One region of the Bradyrhizobium roseum genome, then DNA from elsewhere that is predicted to be linked to it. Evidence: riboswitches for the same ligand, from Rfam matches in the RefSeq annotation. Region 1 holds a riboswitch; each other region holds the start of a gene.

Region 1 (4,538 bases):
ATACGGCGCTGCCCGACGAGGCAAACGCGAGCATCGCGAGCCAGAATACCAGCCGCCGTCGCATCAGATATCCGCCCACGGCACGATCACGGCCTCACGCTGGAATTCCGCGCGATAGGCCGAAATGCGAAACACCTCCGCCATCACCTGTTCGGACAGCGCTTCCGCCGGCGCACCCTGCGACACCAGGCGGCCCTCGCGCAGCACCAGCACGTGGTCGGCAAACCGCGCGGCCAGTCCCAGGTCATGCGTCACCACGATGACGAGCACGCCCTTGTCGGCGGTGGCGCGCAGGTTCTTCATGACGTCGATCTGGTGCCGCGGATCGAGCGAGGCGGTCGGCTCGTCGGCCAGGATGACCGGCGCCTCCACCGCCAGCGCGCGCGCCAACGCGACGCGACTGCGCTCGCCGCCGGACAGTTCGGTGACGCGGCGCTCGCTGAATTCCATGACGTCGACCGCCTGCATCGCGCGCAGCACCGCCTCCGCATCTTGCGGCGACAGCCGCGCCGGATCGGTGGCGCCATGCGGATAGCGGCCGAGCGCCACGATATCGCGCGCCGGCAGCGGCCAGTGCACGACATGCCCCTGCGGCAGATAGCCGAAGCGTTTGGCGCGCTCGCGCAGCGGCAGCGACGACAGCGCCTCGCCGCCGATCTCGATGTCGCCCTCGGACGGGATCAATCCCGCCAGCGCCCGCAGCAGCGTGGTCTTGCCGGCGCCGTTGGGTCCGACCAGCGCCACCAGATGTCCCGGCGCCAGCGCCAGCGAAACCTCATTCAGCACGACACGGCCGGCGAGCCGTACACCGAGTCCCCTTGCGGTCAGCAGCGCTACCTCGCTCATGCGACGCCTCCGCCGAGCGCGCGGCGTTCGCGCATGATCAGATAGAGGAAGAACGGCACGCCGATGATCGAGGTCAGCACGCCGACCTTGATGTCCGAGGTCGAGGGGATGATGCGTACTGCGATATCGGCGGCCAGCAGCAGCGCGGAGCCGGCGAGCGCGCTCGGCACCAGCAGCCGCCCCGGATCGTGCCCGACCAAAGGCCGCATCAGGTGCGGCGCGACCAGCCCGATGAAGCCGATGGTGCCGGTGACCGCGACCGCGCCGCCGACACCGAGGGCGACACCCGAGATGACGAACAGCCGCAACCGGCCGACATCGACGCCGAGGCTTTGCGCGGTTTCCTCGCCGAGGCTCAGCGCGCGAAAGGCATGGCGCTGGCTCAGCAGCATGATGCCGCCGGCCATGATGAAGGGAAACGCCAGCATCACGTGTTGAAAGCTGCGGTCCTCCAGCGAGCCGAGCAGCCAGAACGCGATCTCCAGCACCAGGAACGGATTAGCTGCGAGGTTCATCACCAGCGCGGTGGCCGCGCCGGCAAAGCTCGAAATCGCGAGCCCCGACAGGATCAGGATCAGCAGCCCGGCATTGCGTCCGGCGATCGACAGCAGCATGAACACGGAGCCGAACGCGGCGACGATCGCGGCCACCGGCAGCGCGTAAGAGCGCACGTCGGCAAGCCCCGATGCGATTACCAGCACGGCCCCGAAGGCCGCCGATTGCGGCGCGCCGAACAACTCGGGCGCCGCCAGCGGATTGCGCAGCAGGCCCTGCAGCGCCGCGCCCGACAACCCCAGAATGGCGCCGATCGCCAGCGCCAGCAGCATGCGCGGCAGGCGGATTTCGCGCACGATCACCTGAGAGACGTCGCTGCCGGCGCCGAACAGCGCTTCCGCCACCGCCAGCGGCGACAGCCGCACCGGGCCGATGCCGAGCGAGACCAGCGCCAGCAGCCCGACCAGGGCAGCCAGCGCCGCGGTCGCGCCGATCCTCCGTCGCGCGGCATCGTCATGGGTCAGGGTTGCGGCCTCAGCGCTCATCGATCGTCCTAAAGCAGGTTTACCCGCGCTGGTACAGGAACTTGGGGAGCAGCCTCATGCGGCAAAAATAGCGCACTCGTCCAGCGAGGGTTGCGGCATCACGCCAGACTGGATTGACGAGCAGTTTGACAAAATTCTACCCTTGTTTCCGACGGTTCCCGTTTTGGGGATCAAAAGGGAATGCGGTGCGGGGATGTTCCCCAATTCCGCGGCTGCCCCCGCAACTGTAAGCGGCGAATCCTTCGTCATAGGCCACTGGGAATCTCGGTCCTGGGAAGGCGACGATGGGGTAACGACCCGCGAGCCAGGAGACCTGCCGTCAGCCGTGGTCACACGCGAAGATGTCGGTCGGGGAGTACAGACATTGGCTTCACCGGGTCGCGCAAGCGCGATGGTGAGACTTGGTTCGCTGTGACGTGCCACTGACGTCATACCGAGGCCCAAGCCATGTCTACAACCACCCCCGCGAAGCGGCGCCGCGCGCTCCTGCTCGCCACCAGCATCCTTGCGCTGAGCGGCTCGACCGCTTCCGCGCAAACGCCGTCGACCACCCTGCCCCCCGTCGAGATCAGCGCGCCCACCGACCCGAACAAGACCCGCGCCCGGCCGCTGGACAATGACGGCAGCGGCACGACGACGCGTCCGACCCCGGCCGCACGGCCGTTGCGTGGCGCCGGCACAGGAACGTCCGACGGCGCAAGCCAGGGCACGGCCGACGCCGGCGGCACAGGCAGCGGCGTGCGGCAGTTCAACGGCATTGTCGGTGCTTCGTCGACGGTCATTACGGCCGAGCAGATCGCGCATTCGCCGACGCAGACCTTGACGGAGATCATCGCGCAGGTGCCTGGCGTTCAGTTGCAGTCGTTCTTTGGCGGCGTCAACGGCGCCAAGACGTCGATCGATATCCGCGGCTTCGGCGCATTCGCCACCGCCAATACGCTGATCCTCGTCAATGGACGCCGGCTCAATGACATCGACATGGCTGGCGTCGATCTCTCGACCATCCCGGTTCAGTCGATCGAGCGGATCGAAATCACCCGCGGCAACAGCGGCGCAGTGCTCTATGGCGACAACGCCGTCGGCGGCGTCGTCAACATCGTCCTGAAGAGCGGCGTTGGCGGCCCGCCCGTTGCCGGGCGCGTCGAGGCCGGCGTCGGCTCCTTCAACCAGCGCCTGGCCAATATCTCCGTGGCTACCAATTCGGGGCCGTGGTCGACATCGTTCTACGGCAATGCCATCAAGTCGGACGGCTATCGGGAAAACAACGCGCTCGACCAGCGCAACGGGGTCGGTAATCTCAACTACACCACGCCTGATCTCAAGGCGTTCCTGACCGTGACCGGCGACGACCAGAAGATCGGCTTGCCCGGCGGGCGGATCGTCAGCCCCTCGCAGGGCATCAACGACCTGGTCACCAACCGCCGTGGGGCCGATACGCCGTTCGATTACGCCAACCAGCAAGGCGCCAGCGCCACCGCCGGCTTCACCAAGACGCTGTGGACCGGCGCAGAACTCATCGTCGATGGAGGCGTGCGCAAGAAGGATACGCAGAGCGCGTTCTTCGGCACGGGAACCGCGGCCTCGCCGCTTCCGAGCTTCTCGTCGACTTATAATGACGCGACATTGCAGACCTGGTCGATCACCCCGCGATTGAGCGTAAAGAACTCGATTCTTGGGATGCCTTCGCAGATCCTCACCGGCATCGATTACTATGATGCGACGTTCAATCAGGAGCGCGGCGCATTCCGGGGCCTTGCTGCGACCCACACCTACGATCTGTCGCAACAGACCGTGGCCGGCTATTGGCAACAAACCCTGGGGCTGTTGCCGACGACTGATTTCTCCTACGGCGCCAGAGTGCAGAACACCAGCCTCAGTGCCCGGGATCGGTACGACCCCACTGCGCCTGGTTGTGCCGCATTCTTCGCTTGCGACATCCAGGCTTCCCCGCTGAATAGCAACGAAACCCAATACGCGCTGCACGCCGGCCTCGAGCATCGCTTCAATGAGGTGTTCTCGGTATTCGGCCGCGCCGCACGCGCGTTCCGAACCCCGACCGTCGACGAGCGCGTCGCCTCCGGCCCGGCGTTCGGGCCGCCGCCTTTCTTCCCGCCGATTGCCGGCGATTTCGGGCTGAAGACACAGACCTCGCACGACATCGAAGGCGGCCTCCGCGTCAAGACCGGCGGGTTCCAGATGCAGACCAGCATCTACAACATGGATCTCGAAAACGAGATCCAGTTCAATCCGGTATTGTTTTTCAACACCAACCTCAACACGACCCGCCGCTACGGCTCGGAGACCAGTGCTTCGCTACGCGTGACCGACGCGGTTTTGCTGCGGGGCGGCATGGCCTACACAAGGGCCGTGTTTCGTGAGGGAGATTTTGCCGGCAAGGACGTGCCGCTGGTGTCGCGCTACACCGCCAACGGCGGCGTGACCTGGAACATCTGGCAGAATTATCTCGTGTTAGACGCCACGGTGCGCGCCTGGAGCGAGCGCGCCATGGATAACGACCAGGCCAACACCCAGCGCCGTATCCCCGCGAGCGCAACCGTCGATCTGAAACTGAGCGGTGCTTACGATCGCTTCTTCTGGTCAGCCGCCGTCATCAATTTGTTCGACGCGCCGTACTACGACTACGCCATCGCC
Region 2 (4,538 bases), 2.1 Mb from region 1:
CAATCCACACGCTCTGGCTCGCAGCGCGCGCCGAAAATATCGGCGTCGGCATGGTCTCGATCCTCGATCCCCGCGCGATCGAGCGCCTGCTCGACGTGCCGGAGGGCTGGGAACTATCGGCTTATCTGTGTTTGGGTCATGCCGCGTTCATGGATGATACGCCGCTGCTGCATCGCGCCGGCTGGCAGGAGAATTTTCCGACCGAATGGGACGTGCGGTGAATTGAACGCCATCCGCAACGCTGTGCAGGTGAACCGATCCCAATCGCCGCAAGCCACGGCAACTCGTCAGCGAGCCACACCCAGCAAGCCGTCGACGTCCAGATGCGCCTCGAGATGCCCGGCCAGCCGATCCAGCGTTTCCTCGACACCGGCGGCGTAGGATGTGGCGGATGGCGCCGCGCCGAGTTGCTTGAGAAACGCCTGGCGAAAGCTGTCGCCGGAGAACATGCCGTGGAGGTAGCTGCCCATCACACGGCCGTTGGCCGAGACCGCGCCTTCAGGTTCGCCTGCCACATGCGCAAATGGACGCGCGCGCGCTTCGCCTGATGTCTGGCCGATGTGGATCTCGTATCCCCTGATCGGCGCGCCGGATGCCGCGTGCGTGGCTTCGGTACGTGTCAGGCGCTTGTCCGCGGTCATGACGGTGTCGACCTTCAGCAGGCCGAGACCGACGGTGTCGCCGGCCGGGCCCTCGATTCCGTCGGGGTCGCTGATGGTTTGGCCCAGCATCTGATAGCCGCCGCAGATGCCGAGCACATGACCGCCGCGGCGGACATGTGCGGCAAGATCGATGTCCCAACCCTGCGCGCGCAGAAAATCCAGATCGCCGCGGGTTGATTTCGATCCCGGCAAAATCACCAGATCGGTATCGCCGGGAATCGCTTCGCCCTGGCGCACCATGGTGAGGCTGACGCCGGGTTCCTGCGACAGCGGATCGAGATCGTCGAAATTGGCGATCCGGGAAAACTGCAGCGCGGCGACGCGAAAGCCGCCGGCGCCGCCGCCGCGCGGCAGATCGAGCGCGTCCTCCGCCGGCAGCCGCGCCGCGTCCGGAAAGAACGGCAGCACGCCGAACCCACGCCATCTGGTTCGCTCGGCGATGAACGTGTAGCCATCGTCGAACAATCTGACATCGCCGCGGAACTTGTTGATCACGAATCCCTCGATCATCGCAGCATCCGCGGGATCGATCACCACTTGCGTCCCGACGATCTGCGCGATCACCCCGCCCCGCTCGATATCGCCCGCCAGCACCACGGGCACGTTGGCCGCCCGCGCAAAACCCATATTGGCGATGTCGCGGGGACGCAGGTTGACTTCAGCCGGACTTCCGGCGCCCTCGACGATGACAAGATCGACAGCGCGCTTCAGGCGATCAAAACTTTCCAGCACCGGCGCCATGAGTTTCGGCTTCAGCGCCGAATATTCGCGCGCCCGCACCGCCGTCAGCCGGCGTCCCTGCACGATCACCTGCGAGCCCATCTCGCTTTCCGGCTTGAGCAGGATCGGATTCATGTCGGTGTGCGGCTCGATCCCGCAGGCCAGCGCCTGCAGCGCCTGCGCGCGCCCGATCTCGCCGCCGTCCGCCGTGACCGCCGCGTTGTTGGACATGTTCTGCGGCTTGAAGGGCGCGACCTTGAGACCGCGTATTCTCGCGGCGCGGCACAGCCCTGCCACCAGCAGCGACTTGCCCACATTGGAGCCCGCGCCCTGGATCATCAGCGCGCGCATGGGATCAGAACTCGACGCCCGGCTGGGCCTTGATGCCGGACCGGAACGGATGCTTGACCAGCGTCATCTCGGTGACGAGGTCGGCAATCCCCATGAGTTCTTCCTTGGCATTGCGGCCGGTCAAAACCACGTGTGTGAGCGGCGGCTTCTCTTCCTGCAAAAAGGTCACGATCTCTGCGACGTCGAGATAGTCGTAGCGCAGCGCGATGTTGATTTCGTCGAGCAGCACCAGCCGAATGTCCGGGTTTCGGATCAGTTCCTTGGCCTTCTCCCAACCGGCCCGGGCGGCGGCAATGTCGCGGGCGCGATCCTGGGTTTCCCAGGTAAAGCCTTCGCCCATGGCGTAGAACTGGCAAAGCTGAGCGAAATGGCCGTCGATCAGACGGCGCTCGCCGGTGTCCCAGGCGCCCTTGATGAACTGCACCACGGCCGAGGGCATGCCATGGGCGATGCACCGCAGGATCATGCCGAAACCGGAAGACGACTTGCCCTTGCCGGCGCCGGTATGGACGATGATCAGGCCCTTCTCGCCCTGCTTGGTGGCCATGATCTTGTCACGCGCGACCTTCTTCTTGGCCATTCTGGCGGCATGGCGGTCGTCTTCGGTCTGCTCGGCGTCTTGGGTCATGGCACATTCTGTTGCTTGACAAGGAAGCTGATTATTCCGCATGTGAAGCAGCGTTGGTTCCTGTCTATGACAGGCGAAGAGGGAATGCGATAGGGGAAACCCCGAAGCGCAGCCGCCCCCGCGACCGTGACCGGATTAGGTCACTCCAGGCCACTGGCGATAACGCTGGGAAGGTGGAGTGACCGTTGGGGAAACCCTGAATCCGCAAGCCGGGAGACCTGCCAGCGCACTGACTGAACGGGCGGACGGGGTGTTCCGCGGCCGGTTGGATGCGCTATCCGTTCATTCGGTCGCGCCGCCTCCTGTCCTGCCCTTTCGTATGAAAGCATGGGACAAGATGATGAGCGTTTCGCTGCATGTCTGCATCACCTGCAAAGCCGGAGAAACGGTGCCCGATGGCGCGGCCTGTCCGGGCGCACGGCTGCACGCCGCGCTGATAGCGGCCGGCGCGCCCGAGGCGGTGCAGATCGTGCCGGTGGAATGTCTTTCCGCCTGCTCGCAGGGATGCTCGGTTGCACTGAGCGCGCCGGGCCGCTGGTCCTACGTCTACGGCAGGCTGTCGGAAAACGACGCACCCGAAATTCTGTCCGGCGCCGCCGCCTATGCGAACGCGCCCGACGGCCTCGTGCCCTGGCGCGAACGCCCGACAATCTTCCGCAAACAAAGCCTTGCCCGCATTCCGCCGATGGTGCTGGCATGAACGATCTCGCCAAAACACCCGTCACCGTGATCACCGGTTTTCTCGGTTCCGGAAAAACCACGCTGATCCGTCATCTGATGCGTAATCCCGGCGGCAAGCGGCTGGCGATTCTCGTCAACGAGTTCGGCACGCTCGGCGTCGACGGCGATATCCTGAAATCCTGCGCCGACGAAAACTGCCCGGTCGAGAATATCGTCGAGCTCGCCAACGGCTGTATCTGCTGCACGGTGGCCGACGATTTCATCCCGACGATCGAGGCGCTGATGGCGATGCCGCAGCGGCCCGATCACATCCTGATCGAGACCTCCGGACTGGCGCTGCCAAAACCGCTGTTGAAGGCGTTCGACTGGCCCGCGATCCGCTCGCGCATCACGGTCGACGGCGTGATCACGCTCGCCGATGCCGAAGCGGTGGCGGCAGGACGCTTTGCGCCCGACCCCGATGCGATCGCCGCGCAGCGCGCTTCCGACGACAGCATCGACCATGAGACGCCGCTGTCGGAAGTGTTCGAGGACCAGGTGGCCTGCGCCGACATCGTGCTGTTGTCGAAGGCCGATCTCGCCGGCGACGCCGGTCTGGCCGCCGCGCGTTCGATCATCTCGGCGGAATCGCCGCGCGCAGTGCCGATGCTGGCGATGACGGATGGCATCATCGATCCCCGAATCATCCTCGGTCTCAACAGCGCCGCCGAAAACGATATCGCCGCCCGCCCCTCGCATCACGACGGCGAGGACGATCACGAGCATGATGATTTCGACAGCGTCTCGGTCAGCCTGCCGGAGACGGTTGATCCGGACGTGCTGGCCGAATCCATCCGCCGGCTCGCGCGCGAACAGAATATTTTGCGCGTGAAGGGCTATGTCGCCGTCAAGGGCAAGCCGATGCGGCTGCTGGTGCAGGCCGTCGGCGAACGGGTGCGCAGCCAGTTCGATCGGCCGTGGGGCGACACGCCCCGGACGTCGCAACTCGTCGTCATTGCCGAACGCCGCCACATCGATCGCGCTGCCATCGAGGCAACGCTGGGGGTCTGACCGGGCATGCATGGCGGCTACCGCGACAGTTGCGCGCTCGACGAGACGGCGACCGCCTACGATCTCGGGCAGACGCCTGCGGATCTGGTCGCTTTGTCGTTTTCCGACAGCGATCTCGGCGCGTTCGCGGCCGGCTGGCATCGCGCCAACGGCACATTGCCGACGCTACGACTGGCCAATCTGGTCGCGCTGCGCCATCCGATGTCGGTCGACACTTACATTGACGCGACGCTTTCAGACGCCAGGGGGATCCTGATCCGCCTGATCGGCGGCGAAAGCTACTGGCCCTACGGCCTCAACCAGGTGGGCGATCTCGCGCGACAGCGGGGCATCGCCCTCGCGGTGCTGCCGGGCGACGGGCGTGAAGACATCCGGCTCGACGCATTCTCGACCCTGCCGGTCTCGACCTTGCGGCGGCTTTCCGCGCTTTGCGATGCCGGCGGCGC
Region 3 (4,538 bases), 2.1 Mb from region 1:
CGCGGAGATCGCAGCCGCCCACGCCGCGGGGCATGACGTGGCGCGGCTGCATTCCGGCGATTTGTCGGTCTGGTCGGCAATGGGCGAGCAGTTGCGCCGGCTGCGCGCGCTGAACATTCCCTATGACGTCACGCCCGGGGTGCCGTCCTTTGCCGCAGCGGCCGCGGCCCTCGGCGCCGAACTCACGTTGCCCGGCGTGGCGCAGTCGGTGGTGCTGACGCGCACCTCGGGCCGCGCCTCGGCGGTGCCGGAGCGCGAAACCCTCGCGGCCTTTGCCGCCACCGGCGCGACGCTGGCGATCCATCTGTCCGTGCACGTGCTGGACAAGGTCGTTTCAGAACTCACGCCGCATTACGGCGCCGACTGTCCCGTCGCCGTCGTCTGGCGCGCGAGCTGGCCCGACCAGCGCATCGTCATCGCAACGCTCGCAACACTCGACGCTGCCGTGGCCGGCATCATGGAGCGCACCGCGCTGATTCTGGTTGGGCGCGCCATCGGCGCGCAGGATTTCGACGAAAGCCGGCTTTATGCCGGCGACTACGACCGCCGCTTTCGTCCCGTCGGCATCGATCCACGTTTTCCGGAGGGCGCGTGATCCCGCCTGGCCTCGTCATTTCCGCGCCCGCGTCGGGGACGGGCAAGACCACCTTGATGCTGGGCCTGCTGGCGGCGTTTCGCGCGCAGGGAATTTCCGTGCAGCCGTTCAAGTGCGGCCCCGACTACATCGACCCGGCGTTCCATGCCGCGGCGTCCGGGCGCGCTTCGCTCAACCTCGACAGCTGGGCGATGCAGCCGGCGCAGCTTTTCGCCTCGATGCAGGCGGCGGACGGCGCCGACCTGGTGCTGGCCGAGGGCTCGATGGGACTGTTCGACGGCGTAGCGTCGCGCGGCGAGACCGGAACCGGCGCCAGCGCCGACATCGCAGCGCTGGCGGGCTGGCCCGTGGTACTGGTGCTCGACGTGTCCGGCCAGGCACAATCGGCGGCGGCGGTCGCGCTCGGCTTTGCGACGCTGCGAAGAGACGTCGCGCTCGCGGGGGTCGTGCTCAATCGCGTGGCGAGCCCGCGCCACGAGGCGCTGGCGCGCGCCGGCATGGAAGCAGCCGGCATCCGCGTGCTCGGCGCGTTGCCGCGGCGGCCATCGGTGGCGTTGCCTGAGCGCCACCTCGGCCTCGTGCAGGCCGAGGAGCAACCTCGCCTTGCGCAGACGTTGACCGAGATGGCCGATTTCATCGCCGCGCATGTGGACCTGGCGGCGCTGCGCGCGATCGCGGCGCAGACGCCAACGGCGAACTCCGTCGGACTCCAAGACATCTCTCCGCCGGGCAACCGGATCGCGCTCGCGCGCGACACCGCGTTCTCCTTCATCTACCCGCATTTGCTGGCGGGATGGCGCGCGGCGGGCGCGGAAATTCTGCCGTTCTCGCCGTTGGCGGACCAAGCGCCGGACGCATCGGCCGATGCCTGCTGGCTACCGGGCGGCTATCCGGAGTTACACGCCGGACGACTGGCCGCCGCTTCCCGATTCCGTTCGGAACTCCAGAATTTCGCCGAGACCCGGCCGGTGCATGGCGAATGCGGGGGCTACATGGCGATGGGCGAAGGCCTGATCGACGCCTCGGGCGTGCGGCACGAAATGGCAGGACTTTTCAAGCTCACCACCTCGTTCGAGAAGCGGCGCATGCATCTCGGCTATCGCCTCGCGCGATTGGCCTCGCCGATTCCCGGTTACGGCGCCGGCGCCCGGTTGCGCGGGCATGAATTCCACTATGCCAGCATCCTCGAACATAACGACGCGCCGCTCGCGCAGGTCGTCGATGCCTCCGGCGCCGCCGTGCCGGAAACCGGATCAACCAGGAATTTCGACGGCGGCGGCCGCGCCACCGGTTCGTTCTTTCATCTGATCGCGGAGGCGACATGACCGGCTTTGTCTCGTTTGTCTCGTCCGGTCCCGGCGATCCCGAACTTCTGACGCTGAAGGCGGTGGCGCGGTTGCAGGCCGCCGACGCCGTGCTGTTCGACGACCTCTCATCCGGCCCCATTCTCGCCCATGTCCGCACCGGGGCCGATCTGGTGAGCGTCGGCAAGCGCGCCGGCCGCGTCTCGCCGCGCCAGCAGCATGTCAGCCGCCTCCTGGTCGATTATGCGAAGACGCATGCGAAGGTGGTGCGGTTGAAGTCCGGTGACGCTGGAGTTTTCGGCCGCTTGGAAGAGGAAATCGAGGCGCTGTCGGTGGCCGGCATCGGCTATGAAATCATTCCCGGCGTCACCTCGGCCTGTGCCGCGGCGGCCGCGGCCGGCATGCCGCTGACCCGGCGGCTGTTGTCGCGGCGCGTGCAATTCGTGACCGGCCATGACGTGACAGGTGCACTTCCCGAAGAACTGGATTTTGCGGCGCTGGCGGATCCGTCGGCCACAACCGCCGTCTTCATGGGCAAGCGCACCTTTCCTGAACTTGCGCGACGGCTGATCGCGGCGGGTTTGCCGGGAAACACGCCGGCCATGCTGGCCGAATCTGTCAGCCATCCCGACCAGCAACTGACGCGCACGACGGTGACCAAACTGGCCGACCTGATGGCGACCGAGAGCAGCAGCGCCCCCGCCGTGATCCTGTACGGCGCACTAGCAGCGGGCCGCCCTTGACTTGGCCGGAGGCCGGTGACAACGCTAGCGACGACGGTTCATCTCGGCCGAAACGCCGAGGCGACAAGAGGGAATGCGGTGAGGCGCAGCCATCAGGCGCCAAATCCGCGACTGCCCCCGCAACTGTAAGCGGCGAGCCGCCCCGGGAAATGCCACTGGTCCATCTCGGGCTGGGAAGGTCCGGAGCGGCGACAACCCGCAAGTCAGGAGACCTGCCGTCAGGTGCACGTTGCACCCGAACTACCTCGCTTAACCAACTGCCGTCGGGGAAGACGGCACGGAGGACTTCATGCATATCGAACCCGGTCTCGTCGACAGCAGCAAGATCGTACTGAGTTACGCGACGGCCGCAGCGGCAGGCGCCGTTGCCCTGAGAGCCGTCGTCCGGTCCATCGGCGAAAAGGGCCCGGTGTCGCTGCTCCTGCGCAGCGCGGTCGCAACCGTCTGCGTTTTCATCTTCTTCGAAGTGATGCCGCATTTTCCGGTCGGCGTATCCGAAGTGCACTTTATTCTGGGCTCGACATTGTTCCTGATCCTGGGCGCTGCGCCTTCGGCGATCGGGCTGGCGCTGGGCCTGCTGATCCAGGGCTTGTTCTTCTCGCCGACCGACCTGCCGCAATATGGCATGAACGTCACGACGCTGCTGGTTCCGCTGTTCGCGATTCACGCGCTGGCCGGCCGCGTGATTGCGCCCGGCACCGCCTATATCGACCTGAAATACAGCCAGGCGCTGACGCTCTCGACCGCTTATCAAGGCGGCGTCGTGGCCTGGGTGGCGTTCTGGGCGATCTATGGCGCCGGTCTCACGGCTGCGAACCTGTCCTCGGTCGCAGGTTTTGGCGCAGCCTACATGGCGGTCGTTCTGATCGAGCCGCTGGCCGATCTTGCGATCCTCGCCGCCGCCAAGTCGCTGCATGCACTGCGCGGCTCGCCACTGGTGACGCAACGGCTTTATCACGCGGCCTGATCTGCATCGTGAGAACCGGAGCGCGGCCGCGATGTCGGCCGCGTCTTCAATTGGAGGCAGATGATCGAGCTCCTTCTGGTGGGCATCGGCACCGGCAACCCCGAGCATCTGACGCTGCAAGCGATCCGGGCGCTCAATTCCGCCGACCTCGTTCTGATTCCGCGCAAGGGCGCGGACAAGGCTGATCTCGCCAACCTCCGCCGTTCGATCTGCGCCGAAGTCGTGACAAATCCCGCCACGCGGATCGTGGAATTCGACCTGCCGCTTCGTGATCGGACCAACGCGGATTATCGCTGCGGCGTCGATGACTGGCACGACGCCATTGCCGAGGTCTGGTCCGATACCATTCGATCCGAGGTCTCCGGCGACGGGTCGGTGGCGTTGCTGGTTTGGGGCGATCCGACGCTCTACGACAGCACGCTGCGCATTGCCTCGCGCTTGCAGCCCGCACCGAGCGTCCGGGTGATTCCAGGCATCACCTCGATCCATGCCCTGGCCGCGTCCCATGCGATCCCCCTCACCGATATCGGCGCGCCGTTTCTCGTCACAACCGGCCGCGCATTGCGCGACACCGGCTGGCCCGCCAGCGTCGATACGTTGGTGGTGATGCTCGATGGCGATTGTGCATTCCAGCACCTGGACCCCGCAGGCATTACGATCTGGTGGGGGGCCTATGTCGGTATGGCGGAAGAGATGACGCTTTCTGGTCCTCTCCTGGAGACAGCCCCACGAATCCTCGAGGCCCGTGGTCAGGCGCGCGAGAGGATCGGCTGGATCATGGACGTCTATATTCTGAGACGCGATAGCGCCTGATATCGCGCGCCAGCACGCGTTCCATGCCTCACAACGCCGCAAGTTCGAACCGCCCTCGCCCCCGCAAGCGGGAGCGAGAGTGCAGTTCTGTCGCTACAGCGGCGTCAGCAGTTCTT
Region 4 (4,538 bases), 2.1 Mb from region 1:
CGAGCCAGTTCCAGATCCGCTCCGTCCGCGTGGTGTCGAGCGCGATCTCGCCGGTGCGCGAGGAGACGTAGAGTTGCGTCCCGCCGGGGTCTGCGAGCGAAATCAGGTAGAGCGGCCGCAACGGGTCGAAGCGCGCGGTGACGCTCCATTGATCGCGCTCCACCGTCTCGATGATCTCAGGATTCACGGCGTTGGGATAAAGCCGGGCGGCCGCCACCGCCTGCTCGGGCGTGATGCGGTCGATGACGCGGCCATCGGCCGCCGATACGGTCTTGCGCGCGCCATCCCAGCCGAGCAACCGGTATACCGGCTCGTCGTTCAGCATCGCGAGCCGCAGATCACGTGGATAGTGCGTGAAGCCTGCGACTTCCATCGCCCGATTCGGGGTCAGTTGCATCTTGTCCCATGCGATCGGCGGCAGTGCCGCCCAGCGCTCGGCATCGGTGAACTGCGGAAACGCCACATACATCATGACGAGGCCGGAGAGGAACCATATCGCAAACAGCACGCAGGTGCCGATGCCGATCCAGCGATGGACGACATAGAGCCATCGCCGCGCCCGTCGCATGGTCCGCCGCATCGTCAGAACCTGACGTTGAGAGAGAGCTCGGCCGTGCGCGGCATGCCCAGCAGCCACTGCGTGGTGTTGCCGGATGTGGCATAGACCGTGTCGAACAGGTTGTAGACCCGCAGGGCCATGGTGGTCTTCGCATCCGGCTTCCACTGCAACCCGCCATTGACCACGGTATAGGCTGGACGCGCCAGCGTGTTGGCGTTGTCGGCGAAGGTTCGGCCGACGATCTGAACGCCGCCATTGACGGACCATTGCGGCGCGAATGCCCAGGTCAGCCAAACATTCGATACCTGCTGCGGGACATTGACGGGAACGTTGCCGGCGAAATTGACGGCAGCGCCATTCACCGACTGGACGAAGTCATCGTATTTTGCGCGCAGCCAGGCCGTGTTGGCGTCGATGCGCCAGCCATGATCGAGCACCAGCCCGATCGACGCTTCGACGCCGCGCGACGATTGCTGGCCGATCTGCTGGGTCAACGCCGGATTGCTGGGATCGCGTGCCAGCAGGTTGTTCTTCACGATGTGATAGCCAGCGAACGTCCACTCGCCGCGGCCCTGCCAGAACGATTGCTTGATCCCGACCTCGGCCTGCTTGCCGGTGGATAGCTGAAAATCCTTCTGCGTGGTCGCCAGCGTGATCAGACTGCCGACCGGATCGACCGCCGTCGAATATTGTCCGTACAGCGCGATATCCTTGACCAGATTATACACCGCGCCGGCGCGCCAGCTCGTCGCCGAGAACGACTTTTCAAAACCGTTTGCCGGCGTGATCAGGTCGGTGCGGTTGACGACCGGCTGGTCCTGGCGCACGCCGAAGACCAGCGATAGCTGATCGGTCACCGACAGCCGGTCCTCGGCGAACACGGCATACTGGCTGGTGACGGTGCTGAAGGACGGGACGGTGGGGATCGGGCTCAGAAACACGCCGGGATCGAACGAATAGGGATTGACCGACGAGGCGCCGCTATAGGGCGAGTTGTTCGTGTGGGTGAAATCGATCCGGTTGACGTCGAAACCTGCAACGAACTCGTTCTTCATCCCCAGCACATGGCCGCGAAAGGTCGCGTCCATCCGGTTGCCGATCTGCTGCTGGTTGTGAAATATCTCGATATAGGAACTGCGGTCGATCAGGCCCGTGGTCTTGTTCCAGGCGTAGCTTTCGACATTGCGCCAGTGACGCTGGCTGTTCAGGTAGTACAGCGCATTGTGGACCGTGATGCTGTCGCTGACCTGCCATTCTGTCTTCAGCTGATTCCAGCTGTCGCGGTAGCGGATGCTGCTGTCGCCGACATTGTAGTTCTTGAACCGCAGGGACTCGTCGAGCCGCCCGTTGATCAACGGCGTGCCGAAATAGCGCGACGGACTGCGATCGCCGTAATCGGTGGACAGCGTCCATGCCAGCGTCTCCGAGGCCTGCACGCGAACCGCGGCAGAGACCGCAGCGTTGGACGTCTTGTCGCGATCGACCCAACCATCCGACATGTTGCCGATGGCGGTCACGCGATAGGCGACGTCCTTGTTGATCGGGCCGCCGCTGTCGACCGCGAGTCGTTTGGTCATGTTGCTGTCGACAGACACTTCCGCCTCGTTGCGCTGGACGGTGAGTGGCATCTTCGAGATCACATTGATCGCGCCCCCGACGGCCCCCTCGCCGTACATCACCGACGCCGGCCCGCGCAGCACTTCGATGCGTTGCGCCGACCAGGTGTCGAACGGGAACGTCAGGGTGCCCGCGCCGACATAAAGCCGCGTGCCGTCGTAGAGCGTCATCACCGTCGAATTGCCGGTGAAGCCGCGGGTGTTGAAGGAGAGCCCGCCATTGCCGGGCGCGGGACTGGCGGTGAAGCCGGTCGCGTTCTGGGTGACGGCGGCGATCACGCTGTGCTGGCCGCGTTCGGCCATGGTCTCGGCGTTGATGATTTCAACGCTGGCCGGCGTCTGCAGCCGCGTCAGGTTGAGACGGCTGCCGCTGCCTGCCGTCTGGTTCAACGTCAGCGGGGGCGCGGCCGGTGCGGTCGGAACAATTGTCGATGGTGTCGCCGCCGCCGTGCGCTTCCTGCCGCCACGGGTTGAACGGCCGGCACTCGCGCTGCTGCTGGACTGGTGCGCGGTGACCGTGCGCGTCGGCGTCGTCACGACGACCGGATCGAGCGTCCGGCTCGCTTGCGGCGTGCTCTGCGTCCACGCGTCGAGCGGCCAGAGAATGGAGGAGAGAGCAATAGAATACAAAAAAAAGGTGCGTTGCGACGCACGGCGGGAGACGGAGTTCATAGTTCGACTCGCGGCTAACGTGGCACGTCACCGCGAACGAAGTCTCCCCGCAGCCCGCTTGCCGGGCCAAGGTTCGGCTACCATCAGGACACCCCGCCCAATGTGCTCGCGTGTGACCACGACCGGCGGCAGGTCTCCTGGCTCGCGGGTCGCTGCCTTCCGTCGCCTTCCCGGGTTTGATCCCAGTGGCAATTGACGAAAGGCTCGCCGCTTACAGTTGCGGGGGCAGCCGCGGAATCGAGACCTCGTTCAAAGAACCGTTGTTCAAAGAACTGCCCTCACCGCATTCCCTTTTGATCCCCGAAGGGGAACCGTCGCGGCGAGACTAAGAACAGTTGATCCGCGGAGTCAATCGTATCTGCGCGCGCATCCAACGCGAGACTGCACCGGATGCGTGTTCGATCGCGTGGGCTTGTCAGCAGGCGTCGCTTCGCCAATAAACCCGATAGCTGCAACGGAGATGCGTAAAACAATGGGCGGAGCCGGCATCATGCTGCTCGCATTGGCGACCGACGCAGTCCTCGGCTGGCCATCGGCGATCCACGCCCGGATCGGGCATCCCGTCACATGGATCGGGGCGCTGACGGCCGTGCTGGACCAGACCTTCAACCGCGCGGACGGCACCGCCGCCATGCGGCGCGGCGCTGGAATCGGTGTGGCAATTGCCATCATCACGCTTGCGGCGGGCGTGGGCTGGGCCTGTGCGGCCATGTTGCCCGGCGGATGGCCGGGCTTGGTCCTCACCGCAATTTTGGCCTGGCCGCTTGTCGCCGCGCGCTCGATGCACGACCATGTCGATGCCGTGGCGCGGCCGTTGATGTCGGGCGATCTGCCGGCGGCACGACAGGCGGTCGCCATGATCGTCGGACGCGATCCGTCGCAGCTCGATGCGGCCGGCATCGCGAGGGCTGCGACCGAGAGCCTCGCCGAAAACACCTCCGATGGAATCGTGGCACCGCTGTTCTGGGGCGCAATCCTCGGTCTTCCGGGCATTGCGGCCTACAAGGCGATCAACACGCTGGACTCCATGATCGGCCATCGCACCCCAAGGCATGAAGCTTTCGGCTGGGCGGCGGCGCGTATCGATGATGTCGCGAACCTGATTCCGGCGCGGCTGACGGGGTTGTTGTTCGCGATCGTTTCCGTTCGCCCTCGCCTGGCGCTGGCGACAATGTGGCGCGATGCGCACCATCACCGTTCACCCAACGCCGGCTGGCCGGAAGCCGCGATGGCCGGTGCACTCGGTGTTCGGCTGTCCGGCCCCCGCATCTACGGAGGTCAGCTCGCGCAGGAACCCTGGCTGAACGGCGAAGCCCCCGATCCTTCAGCCGCAGATTTGAACCGCGCCCTTGCGCTTTATCGCCGGGCCATGCTTGTGCTGGCCGCGGGGCTTGCGCTTCTCGCGCTGCTCTGACGACCCGACAGGAGGACCAAATTCGCGACCACGGCGGCGATATCGACACGGCGCAGGCGCGCGTCGGCGGTACGGACTGGATCGACCTGTCCACCGGCATCAATCGCGTGCCCTATCCGCTGCCGTCGTTGCCGCAGGAGGTGTGGACCGCGCTCCCGACCGTTGCGGCGACGGCGCGTCTGCTGACGGCCGCCGGTGGGGCCTATCAGTCGCAAGCGCCGATCCTCGCGGTCGCCGGCGCGCAGGCGGCGATCCAGATGATCCCGCGACTTTCTGC

What was found. A riboswitch is a leader RNA that binds a small molecule or an ion and turns the genes downstream of it on or off. The one in region 1 is predicted to bind cobalamin.
Region 2: it holds a riboswitch for cobalamin, as region 1 does, so the genes downstream of both, QUH67_RS09145 (DUF1636 domain-containing protein) here and QUH67_RS33945 (TonB-dependent receptor domain-containing protein) in region 1, are expected to answer to the same signal.
Region 3: it holds a riboswitch for cobalamin, as region 1 does, so the genes downstream of both, QUH67_RS09080 (energy-coupling factor ABC transporter permease) here and QUH67_RS33945 (TonB-dependent receptor domain-containing protein) in region 1, are expected to answer to the same signal.
Region 4: it holds a riboswitch for cobalamin, as region 1 does, so the genes downstream of both, QUH67_RS09175 (TonB-dependent receptor) here and QUH67_RS33945 (TonB-dependent receptor domain-containing protein) in region 1, are expected to answer to the same signal.

Annotation. Positions count from the first base shown of each region.
Region 1 covers NZ_CP129212.1:7,157,316-7,161,853, forward strand. The annotation lists gene QUH67_RS33930 (ABC transporter substrate-binding protein) at 1-64, opposite strand, end outside; gene QUH67_RS33935 (ABC transporter ATP-binding protein) at 64-846, opposite strand; gene QUH67_RS33940 (FecCD family ABC transporter permease) at 843-1,886, opposite strand; cobalamin riboswitch at 2,022-2,221, shown strand; gene QUH67_RS33945 (TonB-dependent receptor domain-containing protein) at 2,334-4,538, shown strand, end outside.
Region 2 covers NZ_CP129212.1:1,936,843-1,941,380, reverse strand. The annotation lists gene bluB (5,6-dimethylbenzimidazole synthase) at 1-221, shown strand, start outside; gene QUH67_RS09155 (cobyric acid synthase) at 288-1,733, opposite strand; gene cobO (cob(I)yrinic acid a,c-diamide adenosyltransferase) at 1,738-2,361, opposite strand; cobalamin riboswitch at 2,399-2,601, shown strand; gene QUH67_RS09145 (DUF1636 domain-containing protein) at 2,702-3,061, shown strand; gene cobW (cobalamin biosynthesis protein CobW) at 3,058-4,092, shown strand; gene cobN (cobaltochelatase subunit CobN) at 4,099-4,538, shown strand, end outside.
Region 3 covers NZ_CP129212.1:1,923,779-1,928,316, reverse strand. The annotation lists gene cobM (precorrin-4 C(11)-methyltransferase) at 1-595, shown strand, start outside; gene QUH67_RS09090 (cobyrinate a,c-diamide synthase) at 595-1,920, shown strand; gene cobA (uroporphyrinogen-III C-methyltransferase) at 1,917-2,642, shown strand; cobalamin riboswitch at 2,661-2,876, shown strand; gene QUH67_RS09080 (energy-coupling factor ABC transporter permease) at 2,932-3,609, shown strand; gene cobF (precorrin-6A synthase (deacetylating)) at 3,670-4,422, shown strand; gene QUH67_RS09070 (xanthine dehydrogenase family protein molybdopterin-binding subunit) at 4,516-4,538, opposite strand, start outside.
Region 4 covers NZ_CP129212.1:1,942,491-1,947,028, reverse strand. The annotation lists gene QUH67_RS09180 (PepSY domain-containing protein) at 1-580, opposite strand, end outside; gene QUH67_RS09175 (TonB-dependent receptor) at 583-2,847, opposite strand; cobalamin riboswitch at 2,958-3,178, opposite strand; gene cbiB (adenosylcobinamide-phosphate synthase CbiB) at 3,338-4,261, shown strand; gene cobD (threonine-phosphate decarboxylase CobD) at 4,282-4,538, shown strand, end outside.